One region of the Marinococcus sp. LNHM5E3-2.1 genome, then DNA from elsewhere that is predicted to be linked to it. Evidence: riboswitches for the same ligand, from Rfam matches in the RefSeq annotation. Region 1 holds a riboswitch; each other region holds the start of a gene.
What was found. A riboswitch is a leader RNA that binds a small molecule or an ion and turns the genes downstream of it on or off. The one in region 1 is predicted to bind S-adenosylmethionine.
Positions count from the first base shown of each region.

Region 1 (4,325 bases):
TACAAACCATTTGCAGGAACGACCCTCCCTATTCAATGCTTTTCTTCATTCACTCTTACAGTATACCAAACCTCACCGAGAAGTAAAAAAGGAAAAACTTTTTCAATGAAGATTCTCTTCTATTTTTCCCCCAATGTAAAAAACCGGACTCAGTAAACGAGTCCGGCCTGACCGCTATTCCTGCTCTGCAGGAATGACGGCTCCGTCATATTCTTCTTCAATAAATTCCTGGGTTTCATCCGACTGCAGCACTTCTACAAGCGTCTGAATTGTTTCATTGTCTTCATCCTCTGCCCGGGCTGCTATCACATTCACATACGGATTATCTTCCGGACTTTCAAGCGCAATGGCATCCTCCTGAGGGTTCAGCTCTGCATCAATTGCATAGTTGGAATTGATGAATACTGCATCCCCTTCGCCGTTATTATACACCTGCGGAAGCGTAGCCGCGTCAATGTCCGCCTGGAACTGCAGGTCTTTCGGATTTTCGGCAATATCATCCACTGTTGCTTCAACGCCGGCGCCTTCTTCAAGCGTGAGGACGCCTTCCTGCTCAAGCATCTGCAGAATCCGGCCGTGGTCTGCAACCGAGTTACTCATAATTATTTCTGCTCCGTCCGGAAGGGCATCAAGGCTGTCATACTCCTGGGAATAAACACCGATTGGCTCGATATGAATGCCGCCCATATTAACGAAGTCAAACTCTTCATTTTCTTCCATCTGATCTTCAAGATAAGGAATATGCTGAAAATAGTTTGCATCAATTTCTTCCGAAGCAAGCGCTTCGTTTGGAACAATATAGTCATTGAATGTTTCGATTTCAAGCTCCACATTTTCTTCCGACAGCTGGTCTTCGGCAAACTCCAGAATTTCTGCGTGCGGGACGCTTGTAGCCCCTACCGTAAGTGTCTGTGTTTCTTCTTCGGAACCGCCGCCTGATTCTGAATCAGAGCCGCAGGCTGCCAGTACTGCCGTAGAAAGTAGTGAAACGCCAAGTAGTGTTTTTTTCATGAAAAATTCCCCCATTAATATAATAATTATCGTTTATCTATCTGTCTCGTCCAAATATCGCCGATCCACTGCAGAATGAAGACAATAACAAGAATCAGCACTGTAGCAACAAATACTACTTCATTATTGCTGCGCTGGAACCCTTCCTGATACGCAAGGTTCCCAAGACCTCCGCCACCTACAACACCGGCCATGGCAGTATAGCTGACCAGCGTAATACCAGTCACGGTGATGCCGGAGATTAAGGACGGCAGCGCTTCCGGCAGAAGCACTTTTTGAATGATCTGCCACTGGCTCGCTCCCATTGCCTGAGAGGCTTCAATAACGCCCTTATCCACTTCTCTAAGTCCAATTTCCACCAGGCGGGCGTAAAACGGAGCTGCGCCGATAATCAGTGCCGGCAGTGCTGCACTCGGGCCCAGCATCGTACCAAGCAGGAAGGTTGTAAACGGAATAAGCAGAATGATCAGGATAATAAATGGAATAGAGCGGAAAATATTAACGATCGCTGCTGTCACTGTGTGCACCGGCTTGTTTTCCCACATGTTCCCTTTATCTGTTAAATACAGCAGAACTCCGAGTATTGTACCAAGTAAAAATGTGGCTGCTACCGCGATCAGACTCATATAGACGGTTTCCCACGTAGCAACCCACATGTTTTCCCAATTAATTTCTTCCATCCATGTGTTAAGCACGCTCCATCACCTCTGCTTCTATTTCTTCCTCGCGGAGGTAGTTCAGCGCTTTGTTTATTTCTTCACTGCTGCCTTTGATGCGGATAAACAGGGAACCGTAGCTGCCGCGCTGCGTCTGGGAAATTTTTCCCTGAATAATATTTACGTCCACATCAAACTGGCGGATGACTTTGGAAATGAACGGCTGCTCTGCCTTGTTTTCCAAAAATTTCAGCTGCACAACTGTGCCGGTTTCTTCTTCATTGAATACGATTTCCGACGCGTCTTCCTCCGGCTCCGTAATCTGACGAACAAATTCTTTAGTCATATATTCCTTCGGGTTCCGGAATACCTGAAGTACAGGCCCTTCTTCCACGACTTTGCCGTTTTCCATTACTGCCACCCGGTGACAGATTTTACGGATCACGTGCATTTCGTGCGTGATCAGGACAATGGTAAGCCCCAGCTTTTTATTAATGTCTGTGAGCAGAGCAAGAATAGAATCTGTTGTTTTCGGATCCAGCGCCGAGGTCGCTTCATCGCACAGCAGCACCTTCGGATTGTTTGCAAGGGCTCTTGCAATGCCAACCCGCTGCTTCTGCCCCCCGCTCAGCTGGGAAGGGTACGAGTCCTCCCGGCCTTCGAGGCCGACAAGGTTCACCAGCTCCTGCACCCGTCTCGCCCGTTCCTGTTTTGACTGTTTTGCAATTTCGAGCGGAAACGCAATATTTTCTGCTACCGTCCGGGACCACAACAGATTAAAATGCTGAAACACCATGCCAATTTCCTGGCGGGCGCTGCGCAGAGACTGCCCCTTCAGGGAAGTGATGCTTTCCCCTTCAATGGTTACTTCACCGCTGGTGGCGGTTTCGAGCTTATTTAACAGCCTCACAAGCGTACTTTTGCCTGCGCCGCTGTAGCCGATAATGCCGAAAATTTCTCCTTCATCAATAGAAAGGCTGACGTTATCTACGGCGGTGACGGTTTGTGTTTTTGTCTGAAAGGCTTTGGATAAACCTTTTAATTCGATCATACCGCTCTCTCCTTCATCGCTTTTCTTTATCTTTATTAAAACGATGTAATTAGTATGTTTTAAATCGTCATGATTCCGGCAATGATTCTTTCCATACCGGATCATAAAGAAAAAACCCTTCTGCACACGAGCAGAAAGGTTTTAAAGGATCCTTTCCACTCATCTTGCAGACGTTTGCCTGCAGGAATTGGCACCATGTCTGCTTATGCAGACTGGTTGCCGGGTTTCACAGGGCCAGCCCCTCCACCTCTCTTGATAAGTGAACGATGATTATCCGTTCATATTTGACGATGCTACTGATAATAGCACCTTTGCCTGTAAGCGTCAACCTTTTAGTTCCTGTCCCTGCAAGGCTCGAAAACAGCTGCTTATAAAAAGGAGCTGCCTCCCAAGAGGCCAGCTCCTATGTAAATCAGTATTAATCGTCGCTTACCATGTCCGAATACTGGGCTGGTGACATCAGGTCATCCAATTCACTTTCATTGGAGGGTTCTACCACAATCATCCAGGCTTTTTCATACGGAGATTCGTTGACAAACTCAGGAGAATCATCCAGGTCTTCATTAATTTCTACGACCTTTCCTGTAACCGGGGCGTAAAGCTCTGAGACCGTTTTAACAGATTCTACACTTCCAAATGGCTCTCCGGCCTCGAGTTCATCTCCTACTTCCGGAAGTTCCACGAATACAATATCGCCAAGCTCGGACTGGGCAAAATCTGTCACACCGACGCGAAGACGGCCATCTTCTTTTTTCACCCATTCATGTTCTTCTGAATATAAAAGTTCATCTGGTACACTCATACACAATCATCCTCCTTCAAATGAATACTATTACGCTTTCCACTTTTCCTCAAAAACTGGTTCCTTAAACCCGAGGGTAACACTCTCGCCGTCTGTCACAATAGGCCTTTTTAAAAGCATTCCGTCAGAAGCGAGCCATTCCAGAATCTCTTCTTCAGATGCTTCGGGCAGCCGTGTTTTCAGGTCCATTTCCCGGTACTTCTTCCCACTGGTGTTAAAGAACTGCTTCCATTCAAGTCCTTCCTTTTCTTTCCATGCCTTTAATTCTTTTTTCGAAGGCGGATGTTCCACAATATGATACTCGTCAAAAGAAATATTCTCTGCTTCCAGCCACTTTTTTGCTTTGCGGCATGTACTGCACGGGGGATACCCGTAAAAAGTAAGTGCCAATGCCAGGCCTCCTCCATACGCTTTCTTCCCTTTTATTGTAGCGGAAACCTTCCTCATTGGAAAGTTTCATTTTGCTTTTTAATGCCGGGCGAAGCCTTTAACACTCGATTAGATGAAGAGGTGAATTTAAAAGCAAAGGCAGCGCTTCATATTTCACCGATCCTGTCCAGAAGGACGAAATTCATTCGCAAGCTCCCGGCACATCAGGAAGTACGCAAATATATACTAAGTGATCCAGAGATGATGTTACCGCTTAAAAAAAGTGAATTTTTTTAATATGCTTCCAGTACGCATCATATCCGCCTTAGAAGTTTTCCTGCTTATTTAATTATTTAAAATTTTCCGTTTCTAATGTTTATTCCTTTTTAAGCCGGGAATGTGTCTGACTGACCGGGGATTTAATCCTTTGGTTAAA
Region 1 is NZ_JBQLIB010000018.1:35,850-40,174, forward strand. It holds gene ACTRXH_RS14810 (MetQ/NlpA family ABC transporter substrate-binding protein) at 175-1,011, opposite strand; gene ACTRXH_RS14815 (methionine ABC transporter permease) at 1,038-1,691, opposite strand; gene ACTRXH_RS14820 (methionine ABC transporter ATP-binding protein) at 1,699-2,718, opposite strand; SAM riboswitch class I at 2,875-2,980, opposite strand; gene gcvH (glycine cleavage system protein GcvH) at 3,137-3,520, opposite strand; gene ACTRXH_RS14830 (arsenate reductase family protein) at 3,551-3,910, opposite strand.

Region 2 (4,325 bases), on a different contig from region 1:
ATCCTCGATCCGGCTGAAGGCTTCAGTGATCTGCACTCCCCCATGCATGACGCCGACATCACCAAGTGCCACCTGAGCAATAACAGGAATCTCTTCATCTTTACTGCGGATGTAACGGACGATCTGCAGAAGCTCGGGGAGGTCGTAAAACGTTTCGAGCAGCAGACCATCCACCGGTTCCGCCAAAAAGACATTCACCTGTTCCTGTAGCGCCTGATTTAGAAACTCATCTGAATGTTCGCTCACCTGAACGCCTTTAATCCCTCCGACTGTAGCAAATACATAAGCCGAGCCGCCGGAAGCCTTCCTCGCCAGCCGCACGCCGGCCCGGTTAATATCCTGCACTTTATCTTCAAGCCCGTAGCCTTCAAGCTTCACCCGGTTCGCCGCGTAGGTATTTGTCTGGAGAATATCCGCCCCGGCTTCTGCGTATTCCCGGTGAGCATGCTCCACAGCCTCAGGGTCCGTTAAATTCATAGCTTCAAACGAGCCCTTATAGCCTTTCTGGTAAAGATACGTGCCCATTGCCCCGTCGCCGATCAAAATCGAGGAATCGAGTTTTTCGAGTACGTTCATAGCCTTGCCCCTCTCCTGCTTGTGCTTATGAGTTACAGCGCTCTGAGCGCCTGTTCGAGATCTTCAATTAAATCGTCCTTATCCTCTATGCCTATGCTGAAGCGGAGAAGACGGTTATCAACACCGTTTTGAACCCGTACCGCTTCCGGCATATCTGCGTGTGTCTGTGTTGCCGGATACGTAATAAAGCTTTCAACCCCGCCCAGACTTTCTGCAAACGTGATGATTTTAATGTTTCGTAAAAATGAATCCACCCACTCTTCGTTTTCAAGACGGAAGGAGAGCATTCCACCCCGGCCCGAGTAAAGCACGTCTGTTACCTTTTCATGACCGCTGAGATACTCTGCGATGGCTTTGCCATTTTCTGTATGCTGCTTCATGCGGAGCTTTAAGGTTTTCATCCCCCGCATCAGCAGCCAGGAATCAAACGGGCTTAAAATTGTACCCATGCCGTTTTGAAGTGCCCCAATTTTTTCAGAAAGCTCGTCCACATTGGATACAATCAGTCCGGCAATCAAGTCATTGTGTCCGCCTAAATATTTCGAGGCCGAATGCACCACAATGTCCGCCCCTTCTTCTATCGGGCGCTGAAGCACTGGCGTATAAAACGTATTGTCCACAATAAGCCAGGCACCGTGCTTTTTCGCGAGCAGCGAAAGCTCCTTCAGATCCGCTTCCTGCATCAGCGGGTTCGTCGGCGTCTCAATAAACAGCGCTTTTGTTTTATCTGTTATCAGCTGTTCAAATGCTTCGAGATCCCTCGGGTCACCGTATGTAACCGTGACGCCCCAGTGCCGCCATCCTTCTTCGAACAGACGGTACGTGCCGCCGTAAATATCGCTTGTTGCAATCACTTCATCACCGGTTTCAAATATCGCAAACAGCGTCTGGATCGCAGCCATCCCCGAGCTGAGGGCAAACCCGTGTTTACCTCCTTCAAGCGCGGCGATACCGTTTTCAAGCAGGTCCCTCGTCGGGTTGGCCGTCCGGGAATAGTCGTATCCCGTGGATTCTCCTATACCTGTATGTTTATACGCTGTGGAAAAATAAACAGGAGGATTGATCGCTCCGGTCCGCGGGTCGGAATTATTACCCAGTTGTGCCAGGATGGTTTCTATCTGCAGTTGCTTTGACATGTCACAGCCCTCATTTCTGTAAAATTAATGCATTAAATGTACGAAAAGGCCTTCTTCCTTAGACAGAAGAAGACCTTGGCATGCAATACTTCTTCTCATCTCGCAAGCACAGCTTGCAGGAGTTAGCACCTGACCGCATCACCTGCGGCTGGTTGCTGAGACTTCCAAGGGCCGATCCCTCCATCTCTCTTGATAAGAAACGTTATATGATTACTTTCCAAAGTACATGAAACGAATCGATATTGCAAGTAACCTTTTTATTCCGGTGCAATATCAATATGCAGCTGGTTTTCATTGCCGCAGACGCAGCGGCGAAAACCTGTTTCCATTTCCCCGGCCTTGTTCTTTCTGCCGCGTAGAATGTACTTTTCCCCGCATTTTGGACAGCGGATAACAACGCGGTAACGGCGGTCTTCTGACATAGTAGCTTCGTCCTTTCGAGTTGTTATTTCGCATTGGCTTTATTTGCTTTCGACAACGCAAACCACCACAAAAATAGCATGAACGGGATAAGATAATACAGAATATTGCCTAAAGAAGAAGCGCTTAATATATAGTCGTACAGCCCGTGGAAGATAAGCGGAATCGCAAGAGCAAGAAAAAAAGAGAAGAGGCGCCTGCCATGACGGGAGGCGCGTTTCGCTGATACCGCATAATAACCCATAATCACACCCAGGAGCGCATGCACCGTCACTGGGAGCAGGGCTCTGGTAACAGCCGTTTCTATGCCGTTTGCAATTAAGTACAGGATGTTTTCAAGCGAAGCAAAGCCAAGCGACAGGGAAAGCCCGTAAATAACACCGTCGTAAGTATTTTTAATCGGGGCAAATCGAAGCACAAACGTATACAGGAGGAAAAACTTGATGCCTTCCTCTAGCAAGGCCGCCTGGGTATACTGCGCCGCAAAAAGCGGCATGCTTACCCCTTCTGTTTCAAGCGCATGTTCGATCACAAGCACCGGGAATACAATCAGTACCCCTATGACAAACGCACGGATGACCGGCAGCCTCCGCTCCACGTCCGCCCGGCGTTTTAATGTGAAATATATCAGTAAAGCAACAGCCGGCGCCAGGGCCGCCATAATCAGTGCGATCACCTTTCGTTCTCACCCTCTCTTGTTAAACGTATCGTATCATGCTATGTTCAAATTCGTAAAAGAATAATGCCAGCCACAGCCCGGCCGACGAGGAGGAATTGAAATGAAAAAAATACTAGTTATCCACACAGGCGGCACGATCGCCATGACCCAGACAGAAGAAAGCGGCGTGGAGCCGGGACTTCACAACCCTTTAAGCCACTGGAGCCGCATTGCCAATCAAATTGCTGAAATTGTTACGAGCGATTTTCTGCATCTTCCGTCTCCTCATATTACTCCGGAGCACATGCTCTCTTTACACGAGCATATGCTTGAAAAGCTTTCCGAGGATACATATGACGGTGTCGTCATTACGCATGGCACTGACACCCTGGAAGAAACTGCCTATGCGCTCGATCTTTTTCATGACAAAGACCTGCCGGTGGTAGTGACAGGCGCAATGCGTTCAAGCAATGAAATCAGCGCTGACGGCCCCCAGAATTTCCTGGCAGCGGTCCGTACTGCCGCAAGCGAGAAAGCCCGGAGCATCGGAGTTCTCGTCGTTTTAAACGAAGAAATCCATTCTGCAAAAAACGTGACAAAAACCCATTCATCCAATATCGCCACATTTCAGAGTCCGCAATACGGTCCGCTCGGCTTTGTGACAAACAACGAAATATTTATCCATCACTACCCGGCAAGCCGCGAGCATTTTTCGCCGGTCCATATGAATAAGAAGGTTCTCCTTTTAAAAATGGCAGCCGGCATGGATGCTGCTTTGCTTTCTCCGCTGCTTAACCAGCCGCTTGACGGTATTATTATTGAAGCATTCGGTCAGGGCAACATTCCTCCAACCATCGTGCCGCTGCTTGAGGATTCGATTGCCAAACAAGTGCCTGTGGTCCTTGTTTCCCGCTGCCACAGCGGTGTCGTCCAGGCTACCTACAGCTATGAAGGAGGCGGCTACCAGCTGAAGCAAAAGGGCGTTATTTTTACGAACGGACTGAACGGCCAGAAGGCGCGCCTGAAGCTGCTCGCTGCCCTCGATGAAAAACGGCCGCTCGAAGCTATCCGCGACTGCTTTGAACACATTGAGTAGCATCCCCTCCACATTAAAAAAGCCACCAGTTTATTAAAACGAAGTGGCTTTTTTTCGTGCTATATTTTCCGCTATTTTCTCTCCATGAAAGCGTCCGTTTTCGATAAATATCTCGTTCGCTTCATCTCCTGCGGCTATAACTCCGGCAATATAAACGTTTTCCCGGTTTGTTTCCATCGTTTCCTCATCAAAGGACGGACGGCCTGACTGTTCATCAACAGCAATACCGAGCTGGCGGAAAAAAGCTCTCGATGGATGATAGCCGGTCATGGCGAAAACAAAATCAGCCGGCACGGAATGGGAGACGCCCCCTTGTTCATAAACAACCTGATCGGGCTCAATACGCACCACGTCTGCTTCAAATTCCATCCGGGCTGCGCCGCGCCGGACCATTGCCTGAAAATCGGGGAGGATCCACGGCTTAATGCTTTTAGAATAC
Region 2 is NZ_JBQLIB010000004.1:92,575-96,899, reverse strand. It holds gene ACTRXH_RS07235 (bifunctional homocysteine S-methyltransferase/methylenetetrahydrofolate reductase) at 1-576, opposite strand, end outside; gene ACTRXH_RS07230 (methionine biosynthesis PLP-dependent protein) at 609-1,712, opposite strand; SAM riboswitch class I at 1,805-1,911, opposite strand; gene ACTRXH_RS07225 (hypothetical protein) at 1,970-2,134, opposite strand; gene prsW (glutamic-type intramembrane protease PrsW) at 2,158-2,808, opposite strand; gene ACTRXH_RS07215 (asparaginase) at 2,912-3,886, shown strand; gene ACTRXH_RS07210 (YpdA family putative bacillithiol disulfide reductase) at 3,920-4,325, opposite strand, start outside.
Region 2: linked by a shared signal. The riboswitch ahead of ACTRXH_RS07230 (methionine biosynthesis PLP-dependent protein) and the one ahead of ACTRXH_RS14820 (methionine ABC transporter ATP-binding protein) in region 1 are both predicted to bind S-adenosylmethionine.

Region 3 (4,325 bases), on a different contig from region 1:
GATATGCAGTCCGAAAATAGGATCCTCGACCGTGGCTGTATCAGTCAGCTCTCCGTTGAGGGCTGCCTGCACCATAGCCCGGGTGTATGAAAGATCCATTCGGCTGCCGACTCCGTAACCGCCGCCGCTCCATCCTGTGTTCACCAGAAAGACAGGCACATTGTGTTCATCAATTTTTTCACCGAGCATTTCTGCATAGACAGAAGCCTGCCGTGGAAGAAACGGTGCCCCAAAGCAGGTGGAAAAGGTTGCTTCCGGAGAAGTGACGCCTCTTTCCGTGCCGGCGAGCTTGCTTGTGTAGCCGCTGAGGAAATGGTACATGGCCTGCTCCTTCGTCAATCTGCTGATTGGCGGAAGAACGCCGAATGCATCTGCAGTTAAAAAAATGATCGCCGAAGGATGACTGGCTGTGCCGGAGGGAACAATCCCATCGACATGTTCAATCGGATAAGCCGCCCTTGTGTTTTCCGTGATCTGAGTATCCGTGTAGTCGACTTTTCCACTGGCATCGTCTATCCCAACGTTTTCAAGTACAGCGCCAAAACGGATAGCGTTCCAGATCTGTGGTTCTTTCTGTTTGGACAGATTCGAGCATTTTGCGTAGCATCCGCCTTCGATATTAAAAATGCCGTTTTCGGACCACCCGTGTTCATCGTCGCCGACCAAAAGCCGGGAAGGATCTGCGGAAAGGGTTGTTTTTCCGGTGCCGGAGAGACCGAAAAACAAAGCGCTTGCGCCATCACTGCCGATGTTTGCCGAGCAGTGCATCGGCAGTACGTTTTGTTCAGGAAGCAGGTAGTTCATGACAGAAAAGATTGATTTTTTCATTTCTCCGGCGTATTCTGTGCCGCCGATTAAAATTGTGCGCTGCGCAAAACTGATGACGATAAATGTTTCCGACGAGGTGCCGTCTGTCTCAGGATTTGCTTTGCATTCCGGTGCAGCTATGAGCGTAAAGGGCGGAGCAGAAGGATTTTCTCTTCCGTCTGGTCGGATAAACAGCTGCCGGGCGAACAATTGATGCCAGGCGCAGGAGGTGATGACCCGGACAGGAAGCTGGTAGTCGGGATCAGCTCCGGCCAGGGCATCGCTTGCAAATACTTCATTCCGGCTGTTCAAATGAGCCGTCACTTTTTTATAAAGCCGTTCAAACACTTCTTCGGACATTGGTTGGTTTACGTTTCCCCAGTCAATATAAGGAGAACTGCCGGGCTCATCGACAATATATTTATCTTTTGGAGACCGTCCGGTGTATTTGCCTGTTTTCACGGCAAGAGCACCTTCTGCTGTAAGTGAGCCCTCCTGCAGAGCCAGCGAGCGCTTCACAAGCGCAGGGACAGAGAGATTCCATTGGACGTGCGCTTCATTCAATAGATTTGTTTCGGGTTTGGAAGCGAACGGCGGCTTCATAAACAATCACTCCTTTAATGAGGGGGAAGTTGGATTTATTCATCATAAATGATGGATAGAATATAAAATAGTGTAACACATTTAATTTAATAGTACATACTTATTCGTTAAAAAAGTTCATGAATATTTTTAGGACTAAGAGGGAAAAGATGTAAGAAAGTAATGAAAGGGGAACAACTATGGAACAACAACCGGAATTTATTGTATTCTATGATAGTGATTGTCCGTTATGCACCAGATTCCATACTTATCTCTCGGCGATAGATAAGACGAACAGGGTGAAATGGAAGCCTATATATGATGAGGATTTATTTGAAAAGTACCCGATGCTCAAGGGAGAGCCGCTTGAAGAGCAGATGCACAGTGTAGAGGATAATACGTACGTATACGCTGGTTATTATACGGTGAAAAAATTATGTTATACTATTCCGGCTTTGAAGCCGCTGAAGGCAGTATTTTTACTGCCGGGAGTAGAAACGCTTGGCCGCAAGCTGTATCATACTGTTTCTGTAAATCGGTATCAGTGGTTTCATTTCCTTTGCGATGACAAAACGTGCCAGCGCGGAGGGCACTAGGTTTGACATCAAATAGGGTTTGCGTTAAGATTTTGTACGAACGGATACTCTTATCCTGAGCAGGTGGAGGGACAGTCCCTGAGAAGCCCAGCAACCATCCGGTAACGGAAAGGTGCTAACCTGGAGAGGCAGACAGATGCCTTGAAAGATAAGAGGCGAAAAAGCTGAACTGACAGCCCCTTTTCCCTCAATTTTTGGGACAAGGGGCTTTTCTTGTACACAACGGCCTACTGCCGTTTTCTTTTCGTCTACCCGAAGAATGGGAGAGTACAACCGTAGCAGGCAGTTAAAAAGGAGGCAGCAGCGTGTCTACAATTGGACGACGTTTATTTACGTCGGAATCTGTTACAGAAGGGCACCCGGACAAGGTGTGTGATCAGATTTCCGATGCGATTTTGGATGCAATTTTAAAGGATGATCCGAATGCCCGGGTGGCAGCGGAAACAGTAGTAAATACTGGTCTCGTATTAGTGGCAGGAGAAATATCGACATCTACATACGTAGATATTCCTAAAATTGCCAGGGAAACTTTGAAAGACATCGGTTATACACGGGCAAAATATGGCTTCGATTACGAAACGTGCTCGGTTTTGACGTCTATAGATGAGCAGTCGGCCGACATTGCCCAGGGCGTTGATGAGGCGCTTGAAACCCGTGAAGGATCGATGACCGAGGATGAACTGGAATCGATCGGAGCGGGGGACCAGGGCTTGATGTTTGGGTATGCAGATAATGAAACCGATGAACTCATGCCATTGCCGATCTCGCTTGCGCACAAGCTGGCAAGTCAGTTAACAAAAGTCCGGAAGGACGGCAATCTTTCGTATCTGCGTCCGGATGGAAAAACGCAGGTTACCGTGGAATACGGAGACGACGGGAAGCCGCTCCGGGTGGAAACGATCGTTATTTCCACCCAGCATTCGGATGACGTAACGCTTGCACAGATTGAAGAGGATATGCACAAATACGTTATCGAGCCGGTAGTGCCGGCAGAGCTTCTCGACGCTAAAACCAACTATTTCATAAACCCGACCGGCCGCTTTGTTATTGGCGGACCGCAGGGGGACGCCGGCCTTACCGGACGAAAAATCATTGTTGATACGTACGGAGGCTATGCCCGTCACGGCGGCGGTGCGTTTTCCGGTAAAGATCCGACAAAGGTCGACCGCTCCGCCTCGTATGCAGCCCGGTATGTAGCCAAAAATATTATTGCAGCAGGTCTTGCAGATAAATGCGAGGTTCAGCTGGCGTACGCGATCGGAGTAGCTCAGCCTGTCTCCATTTCGATCGCTACATTTGGTACGGGAAAAGTATCAGAAGAGGTGCTCGTAAAGCTTGCCAATGAAAACTTTGACCTCCGGCCGGCAGGCATCATCAAAATGCTTGATCTCCGCCGGCCGATTTACAGGCAGACAGCCGCTTACGGCCACTTTGGACGTCATGACGTTGATCTGCCCTGGGAACGCACGGATAAAGCGGCAGCGCTTCAGGAACAGGCATTCACCGAAAAACAGCAATAAATATAATAAATACCCGCTCCTGTCTATATCAGGAAGCGGGTATTTTTTTGCTCAGTTTTTCTCCGTATACGTGCCGACAGAATCAAATTCAGTTTTAATTTTGTCTGAAGGCTTCGGCCCAAGCAGGCTGACGGCAATGATGATTAAGACGTTGATCAGGAAGCCTGGCACAATTTCGTAGAGATCAAACAATCCTCCGGAAAGCTGAACCCAGATAATTACGGTGGTGCCGCCGGCGATCATCCCGGCAAGCACACCCCACATGCTCGTCCGGCGCCAGAATAAGGAGAAAAGCATTGCAGGCCCGAATACTGCGCCGAACCCGGCCCACGCGTAGCTTACAAGTTCAAGTACCGTGCTTCCCGGGTTGGAGGCGAGCAGCAGGGCGACGAGGGCAATGACGATAACGCCAATCCGGCCGACCCAGACGAGCTCGCGGTCAGAAGCTTTGGGGCGGAGCATCCCTTTATAAAAGTCTTCCGCAAGGGCACTGGAGGATACAAGCAGCTGGGAGTCCACCGTGCTCATAATAGCAGCGAGAATGGCTGCGAGAAGAACGCCGGACACCCACGGATTAAAAAGTACCTGGGTAAACAGAATAAAGACGGTTTCCTGATTCCCTTCTCCGAGCTGGGCGTTGCCGGAGAAGTAAGCAATACCGATAAATCCTGTAAAAATAGCACCGAGAAGAGAAATAACCATCCAGCTCATACCTACAAACCGGGCCATCGGAATTTCTTTTTCGGAACGTATCGCCATAAACCTCGTAATGATATGCGGCTGGCCGAAGTACCCGAGCCCCCAGGCAAGCAGGGAGACC
Region 3 is NZ_JBQLIB010000020.1:10,634-14,958, reverse strand. It holds gene pckA (phosphoenolpyruvate carboxykinase (ATP)) at 1-1,410, opposite strand, end outside; gene ACTRXH_RS15115 (thiol-disulfide oxidoreductase DCC family protein) at 1,590-1,985, shown strand; SAM riboswitch class I at 2,033-2,140, shown strand; gene metK (methionine adenosyltransferase) at 2,291-3,505, shown strand; gene putP (sodium/proline symporter PutP) at 3,557-4,325, opposite strand, start outside.
Region 3: linked by a shared signal. The riboswitch ahead of metK (methionine adenosyltransferase) and the one ahead of ACTRXH_RS14820 (methionine ABC transporter ATP-binding protein) in region 1 are both predicted to bind S-adenosylmethionine.